One region of the Paenibacillus sp. PvR098 genome, then DNA from elsewhere that is predicted to be linked to it. Evidence: predicted binding sites of a transcription regulator. Region 1 holds the regulator's gene; each other region holds the start of a gene.
The links. Region 1 encodes Rex, which represses fermentation and respiration genes when NADH is low (regulators of the CRP and FNR family bind a similar motif). Its sites were predicted from a motif close to TTGTGAAATATTTCACAA; they were not measured.

Region 2: JOE45_RS17515 (DUF1641 domain-containing protein) is a predicted target of Rex. The motif match lies at 3,406-3,423, and genes of this name have one in related genera.
Region 3: nadA (quinolinate synthase NadA) is a predicted target of Rex. The motif match lies at 2,982-2,999, and genes of this name have one in related genera.

Annotation. Positions count from the first base shown of each region.
Region 1 is NZ_JAFIBU010000001.1:1,205,111-1,210,298, forward strand. Features, by position in the region: gene JOE45_RS05895 (amidohydrolase) at 1-936, opposite strand, end outside; gene JOE45_RS05900 (hypothetical protein) at 917-1,054, opposite strand; gene JOE45_RS05905 (DUF47 domain-containing protein) at 1,208-1,828, shown strand; gene JOE45_RS05910 (inorganic phosphate transporter) at 1,879-2,880, shown strand; gene JOE45_RS05915 (redox-sensing transcriptional repressor Rex) at 2,937-3,557, opposite strand; gene dinG (ATP-dependent DNA helicase DinG) at 3,554-5,188, opposite strand, start outside.
Region 2 is NZ_JAFIBU010000001.1:3,526,825-3,532,012, forward strand. Features, by position in the region: gene JOE45_RS17495 (MerR family transcriptional regulator) at 1-6, shown strand, start outside; partial or broken gene JOE45_RS24255 (SIR2 family protein) at 229-486, opposite strand; gene JOE45_RS17505 (helix-turn-helix domain-containing protein) at 1,026-1,328, shown strand; gene JOE45_RS17510 (NAD(P)/FAD-dependent oxidoreductase) at 1,660-2,838, opposite strand; gene JOE45_RS17515 (DUF1641 domain-containing protein) at 2,865-3,305, opposite strand; gene JOE45_RS17520 (GNAT family N-acetyltransferase) at 3,717-4,088, shown strand; gene iolB (5-deoxy-glucuronate isomerase) at 4,278-5,060, shown strand.
Region 3 is NZ_JAFIBU010000001.1:2,989,309-2,994,496, forward strand. Features, by position in the region: gene nadC (carboxylating nicotinate-nucleotide diphosphorylase) at 1-331, opposite strand, end outside; gene nadB (L-aspartate oxidase) at 321-1,934, opposite strand; gene nadA (quinolinate synthase NadA) at 1,977-2,915, opposite strand; gene ftsH (ATP-dependent zinc metalloprotease FtsH) at 3,212-5,188, opposite strand, start outside.

The DNA.
Region 1 (5,188 bases):
CAGCATATCCAGGTTATTGTTGCTGGCCGCGCCGTCCGTACCCAGCGAAACAATGACGCCAGCCTTGAGCAGTTCAGGTACGCGGGCCACTCCGCTTGCTAGCTTCAGGTTGCTTCCCGGATTATGAGAGATACGTACGTCATACTGCTTTAAGACGGCAATTTCCTCATCCGTCAGGTGAACTCCATGCGCGACAAGCGTCGGTCTTGAGAACACGCCCAGCTTCTCCAAATGCGCTACAGGTCTTGCCCCATACTGCTGCACATTCTCCTCCACTTCTCTAGCCGTTTCTGACATATGGATATGGATTGGAAGATTTAAGTCGTGTGCGGCCTGTACAATTCTTTCAATATAATCCGGAGGGCAAGTATACGGTGCATGCGGAGACATCATCGCTGTAATCCGGCCTTCCGCTTGTCCGTGCCACTCTTTAGCGAATTGAATCGCCTCGGCCAGCTTGGCATCCTGTTCCTCACGGGAGCATAAGCCAATTACGCCGCGGGTCAGACACGCACGCATGCCACTTTCGACCGCAGCCTCCGCTACTTCGTTCATATGGTCATACATATCAACAAACGATGTCGTACCGCCCTTCAACATCTCCAGCACGGAAAGGTTGGTGCCTGTCCGGACATCGTGCGCGGTAAACTTTCCTTCGATCGGCCACATTTTCTCCTGCAGCCATACCTGAAGCGCCAAATCGTCCCCATAGCCCCGCAGGAGCGACATCGCTGCATGTCCATGCGTATTGACTAAACCGGGCATGAACAGCTTCCCCGTCCCGTCGATCCGTTCATCGAAGGTTGCTTCCGGATCGGGCGCCTGCTCCCCTATATATGTAATTCGATTTCCTTCCATTGTCATAAATCCGCGAATGACGGGGTTACCTTCATCCATTGTAATGAAAGTGCCGTTCTCAATGATTGTTTTCTTCATTAGTTAAATTCCCTTCCCCTTCGATTACAATCCCGATTTCAATGTACAACTTCAGCGTTCCAAAATCAAGCAAAGGTATATTTTCAAACACATGAATCACTACATAGAAGAAGCTCATTTTTCATATCCTAACTCGACAAACTTTCATTGCTTTCCATGCGTATATTGTGTTATTTTTATTTTTGTGAAATTTACCGTCAAATTTCTACATAATCTTGCTTGCTACAATAAATATTCTATTATTCATTAGATTTTCGGGAGGCTATAAGCTATGCTTTTTAGTAAAAAAAACGATACGGACTTTCTTCTCCTACTCATCAAAGCGTCAGAAAACACACTGCATGCGGCTCAGATGTTTCGCAACGCAGTTATGGGAGATCAGCCTCCGGCTACATTCTACCCGCAGCTGAAGGATCTGGAGAATAAAGGCGATGAAATCACGCATCAAATTTTCAAAGGTCTGAATAAAGTGTTCATCACTCCAATCGACCGCGAGGATATTATGGAGCTTGCCTCTAAGGTAGACGATGTCATGGACGGGATCGAAGCTACAATTGCACGTTTTGATTATTTGAACATCACCGTATCTGACAAATATATGAAAGAATTCTCCGCGGTTATCGTGGCCAGCTGTCAGCACATCCTAGATGCGTTCAAGCTGCTTTCCAAAAAGAAGTACATGCAGCTCACGGAACACACGGTTCAGATTAACAGCTTGGAAAATGAAGCCGACCGCCTGATGCGCGAAGGTATTCGTGAGATTTTTACTAATCCGAAGGATCCATATCATGATTTCAAGCTAAAAGAACTTTACGAGCGTTTGGAGCAGACGACCGACGCATGCGAAGACGTAGCCAATATTCTGGAGAGCGTCGTGTTGAGATATTCCTGAGTCGCCGCACGGGTTACTTAGGAATTTCCCAGTATGCTTAGGAGGACATTATGTTAACCATTCTTATCATCATCGTAGCCTTGGCACTGATCTTTGATTTTATTAACGGATTTCACGATACGGCCAACGCTATCGCAACCTCCATTTCAACAAGAGCACTGTCGCCGCGTTTTGCCGTGCTTTACGCAGCCGTATTAAATTTTATCGGAGCATTGTTTTCTTCGGAAGTTGCCAAAACGGTCGGCGGAAGCGTAGCGAATCCGGCTGCGATCGAAAACGGCATGTATATCGTTATCGCAGCATTAATCTCGGCCATCATATGGAATCTGCTCACTTGGTATTACGGTATTCCTTCATCATCGTCCCATACGCTGATCGGGTCGCTGGCTGGAGCTGTTATTGCGGGAGCTGGTTTAAGCGGGGTCAATTGGTCAGGGTTTCAGCAGATCGTCCTTATACTCATCTTATCGCCGATCATCGCATTTGGTACGGGTATTCTCATCATGTGGATCATCCGTAAGCTGATCTTGCTTAGAGGAAATCAATCACGTTCAAAGCTCAACCGTACCTTCCGCAGCTTTCAGGTAATATCCGCTGGGTTGCTCTCGTTTTCTCATGGTGGTAACGATGCGCAGAAGGCGATGGGAATTATCGTGTTCGCATTGGTTGCCATGGGTTACCAAACGGATTTGGAAGTTCCTCTCTGGGTAAAGCTCTCGGCAGCTACCGCAATGGGACTCGGGACTTCGATCGGTGGTTGGAAAATTATTAAGACGGTGAGCAAAAAGCTGCTCAAGATTGAGCCGATCAATGGCTTTGCCTCCGACTTGAACTCATCGATCATCATCCAGACCTCCACCTACCTTGGGATGCCGTTATCAACGACCCACGTCATTTCATCATCGATTATCGGTACCGGTTCCGTTATGCGGTTCCACGATGTCAAGTGGGGCACGGTAACTCGAATGGTTATGACATGGGTGATTACGATCCCGATCAGTATGGTGCTTGCCTTCTTAATTTACAAAATCATCTTCTCATTTACATTGTAAAAATAAAGCCCGGGTGCAAAGAATTTTGCCCCGGGCTTTATACGTTAATCCAAAAGTTACTCCAAATAATAAGCCAAGCTTTGCAGCTCGGTAGTGAAATCTGCATGATGAACGCGAATCTCACCCGGCACCTTGATAATCATCGGGGCGAAATTAAGAATCGCTTCCACACCCGCTTCAACAAACTGGTTAGCCACCTGCTGCGCCTCTATGGCTGGAACCGTAATAATCCCGATACGCACTTTAAATTCCTGCAGCGTATCTCCAAGCTCATCCATCGGCTTTACCTTCAGGTTGTTGATGGATTCCCCGATTTTCGCTTGTTGTGAGTCGAACACAGCCACGATTTTCATATTATCCTTAAGATAGGCATTATAATTGCAAAGCGCCCGACCGAGATTCCCCGCGCCGACCAATGCGACCGGAATCACCTTATCCAGCTTCAATATTTGTCGGATTTTTTCGATCAAATAGTCAACATCGTATCCGATACCCTTTTTCCCGAATTCCCCAAAATAGGCTAAATCCTTGCGAATTTGCGCAGGGTTTAAATCCAGCTTTTGTCCAAAATCCTGCGAGGACACCGTTTGTACATTTTTCTTGCTTAGCTCATTCAAAAACCGAAGATATATCGGAAGACGACGAACGACCGCTTCGGATATTTTTAGAGTTTTCATGCTTCATTTCCACCCATCCACTGCTTTATTCTTGGTACTAGCTGATTCGAATTCATGTGCTCAATTTTCGGACCAGGCAGCGAATATAAGAAATACTTGCCGTAATTCGTATCGATAACGCGCGTATCGTATATAATGACAATTCCTTTGTCCGATGCTGTACGCACTAGACGTCCGAAGCCTTGTTTAAAGCGAATGACCGCTTGCGGTACAGACAGTTTCATGAAAGGATTCAGGTTCTTTTGCTTAAGCTTTTCCGTCTTCGCTTCGACGAGCGGATGGTTGGGAGGCTGAAATGGAAGTCTGACGATCGCTAAACAGCTAAGCGCATCCCCGGGAATATCGACCCCTTCCCAGAAGCTGCTCGTTCCGAGCAGTACACTGGCGGAACTATTCTGAAACAGACGCGTCAGCTTGCTTCGGTTACTGCTATCTACACCTTGACCCAACACGGTCACTCCGAATGGAGAAAGCATATCCTTCAGTCCCGCATGCACCGCTTTGAGCATTCGATTGGACGTAAAGAGCACCAGCATGCGGCCGCGCGTCTCGAGCGCCACCTCCGCAAGCGATGGCACCAATCGATCCAAAAACTCCTTCTCGCCGTTCGCTCCGCGCAGTGTAGGGAAATCCCGGGGGATGGCCACCAACGCCTGCTTGCGATAATTGAAGGGGGATGGCAACTGAACCGTTTTTAGCTTACTATTCGGTTCCCCGTCCTTAAGGCCCAGCTGCTCGCATGTGTAGTCAAACGACTTCCCTACCGAGAGTGTTGCTGAAGTCATAATTACGCTGTCCTTCACATCGAAAAAGTACTGCTTCAGCATTTCGCTGACATCAACCGGCACACAGAATAGCTGCAGCGATCGGTTCTTATTGTACATGCCTCCTTCGAGCCAGTACACGTAATTAGCGTCAGGTTGCGTCATGAAAAAATGAAGCGCATCCCGATGGCGGTAGAGCTCTTTCACGGTTCCTGTCAAATCAGTGATGGAGCTTTGCACATCGTACTCATCCTGAACCTCTTTGATTTCCGTAATCAGCTGATCAAGCCTCTTCAAAGCTTCGTTAAAATGAAGGTGCATGTTTTCTTCCAATATGGACAGCTTATCCCAACCGGTCGGGAGCGATTCCTTCTTCAGCCGGAACACAAGCGAGCTGCCCTCTGTTTGAGCTCCGTCGCTTTTTGAGGCAAGTAGATGGTAAAGCAATTCGCTCAGCTGCTCCCATTCCTCTTTAAGCAGCACAAGCTGCTCTACGGCCTGATCGATCTTGCTGCACCAGCCCTGTGACCGTTCGTCCTCAAACTTCTGCAGGCGAAAGCGCAAGGTGGAAAGCTGACCGGATCGGCTGTCTTTATACAGCCAGTGCAGGGTATTCATCAGTCCATGATAATGCAAGTCGATACCCAGGTGCTTGCCGGCCACTTCCTCAAAATGATGCGCTTCATCAATGACCAAATGCTTGTATGCCGGCAAAAGACGGTTTTCCGCCTTCGTGTCAGTGAACAGCATCGAATGGTTTGTAATGATGACGTCTGCCGTGTTAGCATCATGGCGGGCACGATGATAGAAACACTTTTTAAACCAGGGACATGTCCTGTTCAAGCACGAATCCGAATCACTCTCAAC
Region 2 (5,188 bases), 2.3 Mb from region 1:
TCATAACGGTTACACATATAGGGCTAACACCGATGAGGTGTTTTTTATTGTTACCGGGCGCTGTTCGGGTGACAACCAAACGGGAACTACACCCATAGAAGCCTGTGTCGCGTTATTTTTGGACAGGGGTTCGACTCCTCTGGTCTCCATATTGTAAATCCACAAACGAAAAGGAGCTAGGCCAATCAAATTGGCTTAGCTCCTTTCGTATTTATTCCAAAATTATTTTTATTGTAAGCCATTTTCGCTTCTATGCTGAAGAACTAAATTTAAAAGATCCTTCAGAGCAACAGAAACAACATCATGCCTTCCTTTGGGATATTCCAACAATTCAAGATTATAAGTTGACTTAATTGCTTTTTTTATAGAGTCATTCCTGTTGTTATCTACCAAGGCATAATGTGGTCTGCTACATTTTGCTGAAATATTTGCATTTTCCAAGAGCAAATTAATATCTGGGTCAGAAAGGCCGCTCCCAATAAATAATAATGTATTTACAAGAAATTATGAATCTAATACCCGATAAAATGATGAATGCTTATCTCTAGCATCGAAATAATCTCCTCGTGTCAGAATTGTTTGTTTAGTGTTACTTACACAACCGTTAAGCTTATAGCCATGGAGCCTCTCCTTTTGGAAGATAAGTAATTATAAACATTGTAAACCAGTATATGGTATATTAGTAGTGGCAATAGAGTATTTTCTGTATATATAACGCGGAGTCCGATTCTAAATCTAAGGTAAATATTGTATTTAACTGAAAGTCGTAAATCGATGAATGACTCGTACGTGAGCAAAAGAAGGACTACTCGAAACCTGCTCAAAAAGCGGTTCTCTAAACCCTTGTCCCAATAAAACCACAGATTTGTTTTGATACGGGGTCTTCCTGCTATATTTAATTCTGCAGGTATTCAAATCAGAACTACAAAAAGTGCTTTAGATATAATTACTGTACAAATTATAACGTATTCGTTATAATTTTATGTTACTCTGACTAAGATAGAGAATGTAAGGGAGTCGTTCCAGTGTATAAATACGAATTCGTCAGTTTACCCGAAGTTGATGAATTCATTAAAGAAATCGAAGAGAGGAAAAACCGGGGCGACAAGGATGCAAAAATTATGTTCGATAAGATTATTTATTGCATGGAACGTGTTCGCTTACAAGGAACTCGTGCCGGTGCTATTGCTCGTTTCGAGGGTGATACGACCGTTCCGCGCATCGATACGATTATCCGTGTCGCGATGGCACTAGGCGTAGACCTAACCTTAGTCCCTTCCGAACATTCCGGACATCATCAAGCTGCAGCAACAGCCGTATATGCTTGAACGTTTTATACTAAAGATAGGGATTTACTTGTTTTATTATGAATCAAAGTTAATGTATCAGCCGGAAGCTTTATCACACCTCCCCAAACATCCTAAGAATCACGCGGCGTCGAATTGTGGATTTACCACACCACGGTTCGTCTCCATAAATAACGAGAGCTTCGACCGTTTGCGCTCGAGGCTCTTTTCTGTTTTTAAGACATTACTTTTAACTAAACAGCTAAGAGTACTGAATTATTACGACTAGCGACCTTCATCCTCAATAAGTTAACGTTCCCAAAAACAACAAGCCTTCGGGAAACCCGAAAGCTTGTTCTCAGAAAAACTAATTTTAATAAGCAAGGGCAAACAAGCCGTTAATGTGGGAAAGGTAGCGGGCGTTGCTCGCTTTTTTCATAAGGGAAGCCGGTGTGCCTTTCAATTCAATACCGCTTTCGCCGATAGAGCCGATACCGTCTTTACGGCCCAGGCTGGCGAGCGTTCCTGAAAAGACAGGGGAGAAGGCATCCATTTTGCCGCCTTTGAAGGAAGCCGCGATATTCGCGCCGGCGAGCTCACCCATCTGCCATGCCAACTGTGCAGTTGGAGGATATGGACGGCCTTCAGGACCGAAGACGACCGCACAGTCGCCCGCGAGGAATACTTCAGGGTGGGATACGGATTGCAGGAATTCATTAACCGTTGCACGACCGCGATTGACTTCAATGCCGCAGTTGGCTACAAGCGAGCTGCCTTGTACGCCGCCAGTCCAAACCAGCGTGTTGGTATCGATGGTTCTGCCGTCCTTCAGGCTTACCGTTGAGCCGTTCACTTCTGTAATCGCCAAACCGGTCAAGAACTGCACGCCGCGTTTTTCCAGACTCACTGTCGCGCGCTCGATCAAATCTGCAGAGAAAATCGGCAGAATGGTTGGCATGGCTTCAACAAGGTAGAGTGATATATCTGCGAAATCCACACCATTTTTGCGGCAGATGCCTGGCAGCTCATCCGCGAGCTCGCCGACTAACTCTACGCCTGTGAGGCCGCCGCCACCGATGACGAATGTAGCGTCCGCTTTATTTTTAGTTTTGCTGTATTCACGGATACGTTCTTCAACATGCTTATAAATGCGGTTGGCATCGGCTACGGATTTCAATGTAAAGCTGTTTTCTTGAAGACCTGGAATACCAAAATAGTTGGTTTCGCTGCCCAATGCTAAAACTAATGTATCGTAATGGTGTGTTGTGCCGTCAGCCACTAACACTTTGCGCGCTTCCAAATCAATATGTTCAACTGCGCCGACTTTTATGTTGATATCCTTGCCCTTAAGCAATTTTTGCAATGGCAATGCAATAGCCTTCTCTGCAACGTTACCTGCTGCCAGACGGTGCAGTTCCGTAATAATTTGGTGCGATCCCACGCGATTAATGACAGTAATCGAAGCTTCTTCTGCTGACAAATGTGCACGTGCGGAAATCGCGCTTAACAAGCCGCCATAGCCGCCACCTAATATCAAAATTTGTTTTTTCACGTTTATCCTCCGTTCTGTGACATCAATTAGTCTTGTTGTTTTCTTTCGTTCATAATATCCAGGTATGCTTGTGCAAAACGAAGCATTTTTTGAAGCTCAGGATCTTTCAGCAATTTCAGCATGCCAAATACGCCGATGGTAGCATCACTTTGCTCAGCACGATCATTGGCTTCGATAGCCGCAGACGCATACCCCTTCACCTTTTCTTCAAGCGGCTTCACCACTTCTTGGATGCCGCCTACCATGTCCTGAATAAGCACGCGGTCTGTAGCTACCTTTTGTGCCAAATCATACGTCTTCGTCAGCAGTGTCATCATTTCGGTGAGCTTCGGAAGTTGGTCTACCAGCACAGTCAAGGATTCTTGTACTTCGGGCTTTAACAATTGATCCAGCACATCCGGCCTAGAGATCCCGTGTTCCGCGGAAGTTTCTTGCTCCTCTGACTTTTGAATGGTTGTTTCTAACATTGCTACATTCCTCCTTAATTCGTCTAAATAGTACCCGCTCGCTGCTGCAGATCATAAGATGTATATATAATAAACGTAATTTATTTATTATATCTTACCCTTGTGAAAATCTTCACATTAAATCCATTGAGTATGCATACATCCGAGCTGCTTATTCTATTGTACACCTAATCTGCAATTTTTGCATGATTCTTTGCCATTTTTTTAGTTGTAAATTTCTTGCCAGCTCGTCACACGGAATGGAACAAGCTTATTCATGATCTGCTGATTTGGCCGCGAATTATTTCTCCATCCGGTTTCTGTAACGTGAGTTTGCTTCATAAGCCTAGGCTTGGGGTAATGAAGTGTCAAGCTGCAGCTTGACTCAACAATGGGGACCATAACAACTCTACTCAGGAGGTGCACGGAACCATGAATGAAGAAAAGGCAACGGTTAGGGCAGAGACCGAGGAGATTTCGGCACAAAAGCTTGGAACCAGCTATATACTCCGTGGAATAAACGGTACGGTGGGAGAGATTACGTACCAGCTTGTTGATGTGGACACCTGGATTATCGATCACACTTATATCGATTCCCGTTACCGTGGGCATAATTTAGGACGGCTGCTGCTTGATTTTGTAGTTGAAGAGGCGAGAGAGAAAGGGAGAAAAATCATTCCCTCCTGTTCTTACGCGCTTGAACAATTCAAGCGCAATCCCGAATACGCAGACGTTTGGGAAAGAGGGGAAAACAGGTATTCCGACCCCTACAGCTCGAATAGTGCTGCTTTATCAAAGGACTAACATATCCCAAGCGGCTCTCAAATACCTAAACGAATACAATCAAAAGACACTGGCCATAGGTCGGTGCTTTTGATTGTGTACATTTTCTCTACTCAAAACTATTGATATGTAAGCGCTTATAACATATGATTAGGAATGATTCATATATGGTGCACACATTGATTTCCATAGAAAAAAGGAGTGGCAGCATTGGCTTATCTGTTCAAAGCGCAGGAAGTAGTAGGTTATCAAGACATTATCAAAGAGGATCACGATTTAAAATATCTTGCGTTCGGCAAAATTTCATTAAATGAAGGCAAAGAATATGCAAGCCAAACAGGTGACTATGAAACGGCCTTAGTGATTTTGACAGGTAAGGTGACGGTTGCTTGTGAACATGAGAAATGGACTGACCTGGGAGAACGGAACAATGTATTTGAAGGAAAAGCAACCACAGTTTACATACCTTGTCAATCTGAATATTATGTAACCGCACAAACGAATGATGTTCAAATCGCGGTTTGTAAAGTGAAAGCAGAGAAAAAGTGTAAACCTTTTGTTGTCAGACCGAACGATGTTGCAGTTCATCCTCGGGGCAAGGAAACATGGCAGCGGGAAGTCAATGATATCATCGGCGACAACGGAGAAGGTCGTGTCCATCGTATGCTATTAGGGGAGACCTATCTTCAGGCCGGGCATTGGTCAAGCTATCCTCCTCATAAATTTTCTTCCGATGAGCGGCATCTTGAGGCGTTCTTTCTTTATTATTTCAACCCTGAGCAAGGGTATGGTATCCAAATGCATTACACGGAGGATCAAAGTATTGATCAAGCCTATGTCGTAAGAAGCGGGGATAGCTTCGCAGTGGATAAGGGGTATCATCCTCTTAGTGCAGCGGGCGGATACCAAATCTATTATTTATGGATTATGGCTGGAGATCAAGGCAGAACATTAGTGCCTTATTTTGATCCTGCCCATACATGGCTTAAGTAAATAAATGTATTATGACCTAATTGCAAATCAAGGCTTGCAGTTAGGTTTCTTTATTCCCCGCGGGGAATAATGGGGTTCCAAAGTCACCCATTTTCCCATAAAATGCCGGGATGGAAAATGATTTTTTG
Region 3 (5,188 bases), 1.8 Mb from region 1:
ACATCCGCTGCAGCAAATTCAGCGCCAACCGCTCTCCAAGCAGGATGCTCTGGGTCCTGCCGCTGACTTCCGCAATAATCGTTCCTTTCGTTACAACGTCACCATCGCTCGCCTTAGCTTCAAACAGAAGCAGAGGGTCGACCAGGGCAAAAACCGCCTTCGCGACGGGAAGGCCTGCCACAACTCCGTTATCCTTCATATGGATAATCCCTTTGGACTTCGAATCGAAAGGGATCGTTGTCATCGTCGTCACATCGCCCATGCCGATGTCTTCTTCCAGCCACCGCTTTAAGCTTTCATTCAATACGGTTTGATTCAACTCAAACATCATCGCTTCTCCCTTCCTTAATACCGTTCACCCGGCTGAACACCGTATGCTTGCGCCATACCAGGTCGTCTCTTTCCGGGAAATCTTCTCTGTAGTGTCCCCCGCGGCTTTCCTCCCTAATCAATGCTGCCTGAGTGGTCAGAAGTCCGCAAATGAGGAGATTGGCGAATTCGTACTCTTCCCGCTTGGACAAGCAATTGTCCAAAAAAGACAGGTGACGCCTAAGCTCTTCATATCCTTTTGTCAATCCCTTAGCATGCCGCTTTAGCCCCGCGTAACGAAGCATCAGCTTCTGCAACTTAAGCTTTTTCTCGACTACCGGCTGAATGGAGTTGTCTTTTGAACGCTGCTCCTCCCGTATATACGGTACCGCTTCCACCGGAGGTAGCTTTTCGATCCGTTCCACAATCCGCCGACCGAAAACAATCGCTTCGGATAGAGAGTTGCTGGCGAGCCGGTTGCCTCCGTGAACGCCGGTGGAGGACACTTCCCCGCATGCGAATAAGCGCTGCACCGTGGTTTCTCCGTATAAATCCGTCTCTACTCCGCCCATCATATAATGCGCTGCCGGAGCAACCGGAATCCAGTCGGAAGACAAATCGAGCCCGTAATTTAAGCAGAATTCATAGATCGTAGGGAAACGGTTCTTCACCGACTCATGCGATTCATGGGTAAAATCGATATAAACGAACGTCGATTTCGTCTGCTCCATCTCGCTGACAATGGCGCGTGCAACGATATCCCGAGAAGCAAGCTCCAATTGGGGATCATACCGCTCCATAAAACGCTCTCCTTTGATGTTACGGAGCACGGCACCCTCACCCCTTACGGCCTCTGAGATCAGAAACCTAGGGGCCCCCGGGTAGCATAATGCTGTAGGATGGAACTGTACAAACTCTACATCGCGTATATCTGCCCCTGCACGGTACGCGATAGCGATTCCGTCGCCCGTGGCAATCTCTGGGTTCGTCGTGTAACGAAACAACTGCCCCGCGCCGCCTGTGCACAGGATAGTCGCTTTGGCGCGCACAAACACCCTCTGCCCATCCGGTTTTTGCACCAAAGCGCCGTAACATACGCCGTCCTCGGTGATCAAGTCGACAACGAAATGGTCATCCCATAGCTCTATGTTCTTTTCCTGCTTCGTCTTCTCCGAAAGTGCACGTACAATCTCCGCTCCGGTCGCATCGCCCTGGGCATGCAGAATACGCCGCTGGCTGTGGGCCCCTTCCTTAGTTAACGCATAACGGCCGTCCTCCATATCGAATTCGGTACCCATACGGATCAAATCCGTTACACCTGCCGGACCTTCATGAACAAGAACATCCACCGCCGCTGAAGAGCACAGCCCTGCACCGGCAATAAGCGTATCCTGCCGATGGTAAGCAGGAGAATCCTCGTCCGATATGACGGCTGCAATGCCACCCTGAGCGTAACGAGTATTGCTGTCTAGCAGTGATTTTTTCGTCGCCATGATCACTTTATGCTTCTCGGATACCTTCAGAGCGGTAAAAAGACCGGCGATTCCCGCGCCGATCACAATGACATCTGTATATACATGAGGCAGCTTCTCTAGATCAAAATTAACCAAATACCGAGGTATCATTAGCTTCCGACCCCACCCGTCCAAGAAGAGAAGTAGCGCATGCTACTTGACCTGCAACATGCGCTCCAAGGATGCTCTGGCCTCATCGGCCACGTGCTGTGGCACATAGATTTGGGGACTGTTCGTCTCCAAACACTTGACCACCTTTTTCAAATTGTTCACTTTCATATTAGGACAAACCAAATATTTCGTGGCAAAATGGAACGTCTTGTCCGGACTGTCAAGTCGCAGCTGGTAGCCGGTTCCATCTTCCGTACCCACGATAAACTCTTGGCAATCCGATTCTTTACAGTATTTAATAATACCCGTAGTACTCCCTACAAAATCGCCAAGCTTCACAACTTCCGGACGGCATTCAGGGTGAACCACGAATTGCGCATTCGGATACTGGGCTTTCATTTCCTCTACATCTTTGACGGTCAACATGTCATGAGTGTTGCAGTAACCTTCCCAGATAATCATCTTTTTGTCGGTGAATTTGGAAACGTAATCACCTAAGTTTTTATCGGGAACCCAAATGATTTCATCCGAATCGACCGAGTTGATAACCTTGATCGCATTCGCAGATGTACAGCAAATATCGGTCTCCGCCTTGATCTCAGCCGATGTGTTGATATACGCAACGACCTTGGCATTCGGATGCTTGCGCTTCAACTCCCGAAGACCATCCACATTGACCATATCTGCCATAGGACAACCGGCTCTTTCATCCGGAATGATCACGGTTTTGTTCGGAGCCAGAATTTTCGCGCTTTCCCCCATAAAGTGAACACCGCAAAAAACGATGACATCGGCATCCGTTGATGCCGCTTTTTGCGCCAATAAGAAGGAGTCCCCCCGAAAATCAGCTACTTCTTGAATTTCGTCACGTTGATAATAATGAGCAAGAATTATAGCATTACGCTCTTTTTTTAGTTGGGCGATTCGTTCCTTCAGCTCTCGCTGTTGCTCCGCCTTTCGCTCCAATGCTAATGCTTCCATGACGCACCATCCTTTTCTGTGCACCCGCAGCCGACTCGGAAACTCATTTCATCAGCTGAAACGGTCTGGTGAAATTGTTCACAAAGCTTATAAAGATTTACACCTAATTTACACAACTGATAAGGCTATGTCAATCTTTAAATAGCTACAAAAAGGTCGGAAAAATCGTATTTATACGACGTCTCTACAACCATACCCAGCCTCAAGTCAAGTTTCGCTCGCAGCAGGCCTTTTAACCTCTCCGGAAAAGAAAAAAACCGATGCCGTTACCAGCACCGGTTATATCATATTTCTCTCTATTTATCTTTATCTTCCTCTTCGTTTTTGGAATATATTTTATCCAAATCCGATTTATTCTCTGTGCTTTCCTGCGATGGCTGGCCTTGGATGTTCACTTTCACTTCCTCGGACTTAGGTTCAGATAAACTTTCCTTTTCCAAAGGCGGCAGCGAACCCTTCTCGAGCAGCTCCTTGATTTGATCCTTCTCGAGGGTTTCTCTCTCGATCAAGGTTTCCGCAACAAGACGAACCTGGTCTTTATATTGGGTCAAGGTTTCTTTAGCCCGTTCGTAGCAAGCACGAATCATGGATTGCATCTCTTGGTCGATTTCGTAAGCAATGGCATCACTATAATTCTGCTCATGCCCGAAATCGCGGCCCAAGAACACCTGACCTTGTGCTGTGCCGAACTGCATCGGCCCTAGCTTATCGCTCATCCCGAATTCCATAATCATGCGGCGTATAATGCCAGTAGCCCGTTGGAAGTCGCTGTATGCGCCGGTCCCGATTTCTCCAATGAACAGTTCCTCGGATACACGGCCTGCAAGAAGTCCGGTAACTTTATCGAGCAGCTCGGACTTCGTCTGCATCATTTTGTCTTCGCCTTCCTTCGGCAGCATCATGACGTAACCGCCTGCGCGACCGCGCGGAATGATCGTAACTTTATGCACCACATCGGCGTTCTCAACATGGAGACCAACGATCGTATGGCCTGCCTCGTGGTAAGCAACCATCTTTTTCTCGCGATCGCTGATAATCCGACTTTTCTTCTGAGTCCCGACGATCACGCGGTCGAAGGCCTCTTCGATTTCAGACATCGAGATGTCCTTGCGGTTGCGGCGGGCTGCAATCAGCGCGGCCTCATTCAGCAAATTCTCAAGATCCGCACCTGTGAATCCGGTCGTATAGCGGGACAATTGCTCCAGCTTGACGTCTTTGTTCAGCGGTTTGTTGCGGGCATGCACCTTAAGAACCGCTTCACGGCCCTTCACATCTGGACGATCTACTGTAATCTGTCGGTCAAAACGGCCTGGACGAAGCAATGCTGGATCAAGAATATCCGGGCGGTTCGTCGCGGCAACGATAATAATCCCTTCGTTCGCGCCAAATCCGTCCATCTCCACCAGGAGCTGATTGAGCGTCTGCTCGCGTTCGTCATGTCCGCCACCCAAACCGGCACCGCGCTGACGACCTACAGCATCGATCTCATCTATAAAAATAATACAAGGGGCGTTCTTTTTCGCATTTTCAAACAAATCGCGTACACGAGATGCACCGACACCGACGAACATTTCGACGAAATCGGAACCGCTGATGCTAAAGAACGGTACACCGGCTTCACCGGCCACAGCTCTGGCGAGCAACGTTTTCCCCGTACCCGGAGGCCCGTTTAACAGAACCCCTTTCGGAATGCGAGCACCCACCGCCGCAAATTTGCGGGGATCCTTCAAAAACTCCACAACTTCAACTAACTCTTGCTTCTCTTCATCGGCTCCGGCGACGTCCTCGAAGGTGACACGTTTCTTCTCTTCATTATAGAGCCTTGCTTTGCTCTTTCCGAAGTTCATCACCTTACCACCGCCACCCTGGGCCTGATTCAGTAAGAAGAAGAACAGGATGAAGATGATCACAAACGGGATGATGGAGGTGAGGAAACTAATCCAGACATTGTCCCCTTCCATTCTCTCGATGTAAATATTCCCCGGGGGAATGTCGCTGGATTCAATCAAACGGAAAATTTGCGGGTCATACGGCGCACGGGATTCGAAATTTTTATTTTCCGACGTTTGTGCTGTTTTATATGTCCCTCGAACTAAATACGTTTGAGCATCGTACTTGACGATGATCGATTCGACATTCTTTTCCTCTAAGGTTTGTCGGAGCTGATCGTAGCTAATGATATCCTGCTGATCATTCTGCGTGCTGATAAAATGAACGATTCCGACGGTAACCAAAAAAATGAGCAGATAAAAGCCTGTATTGCGAATAATGCG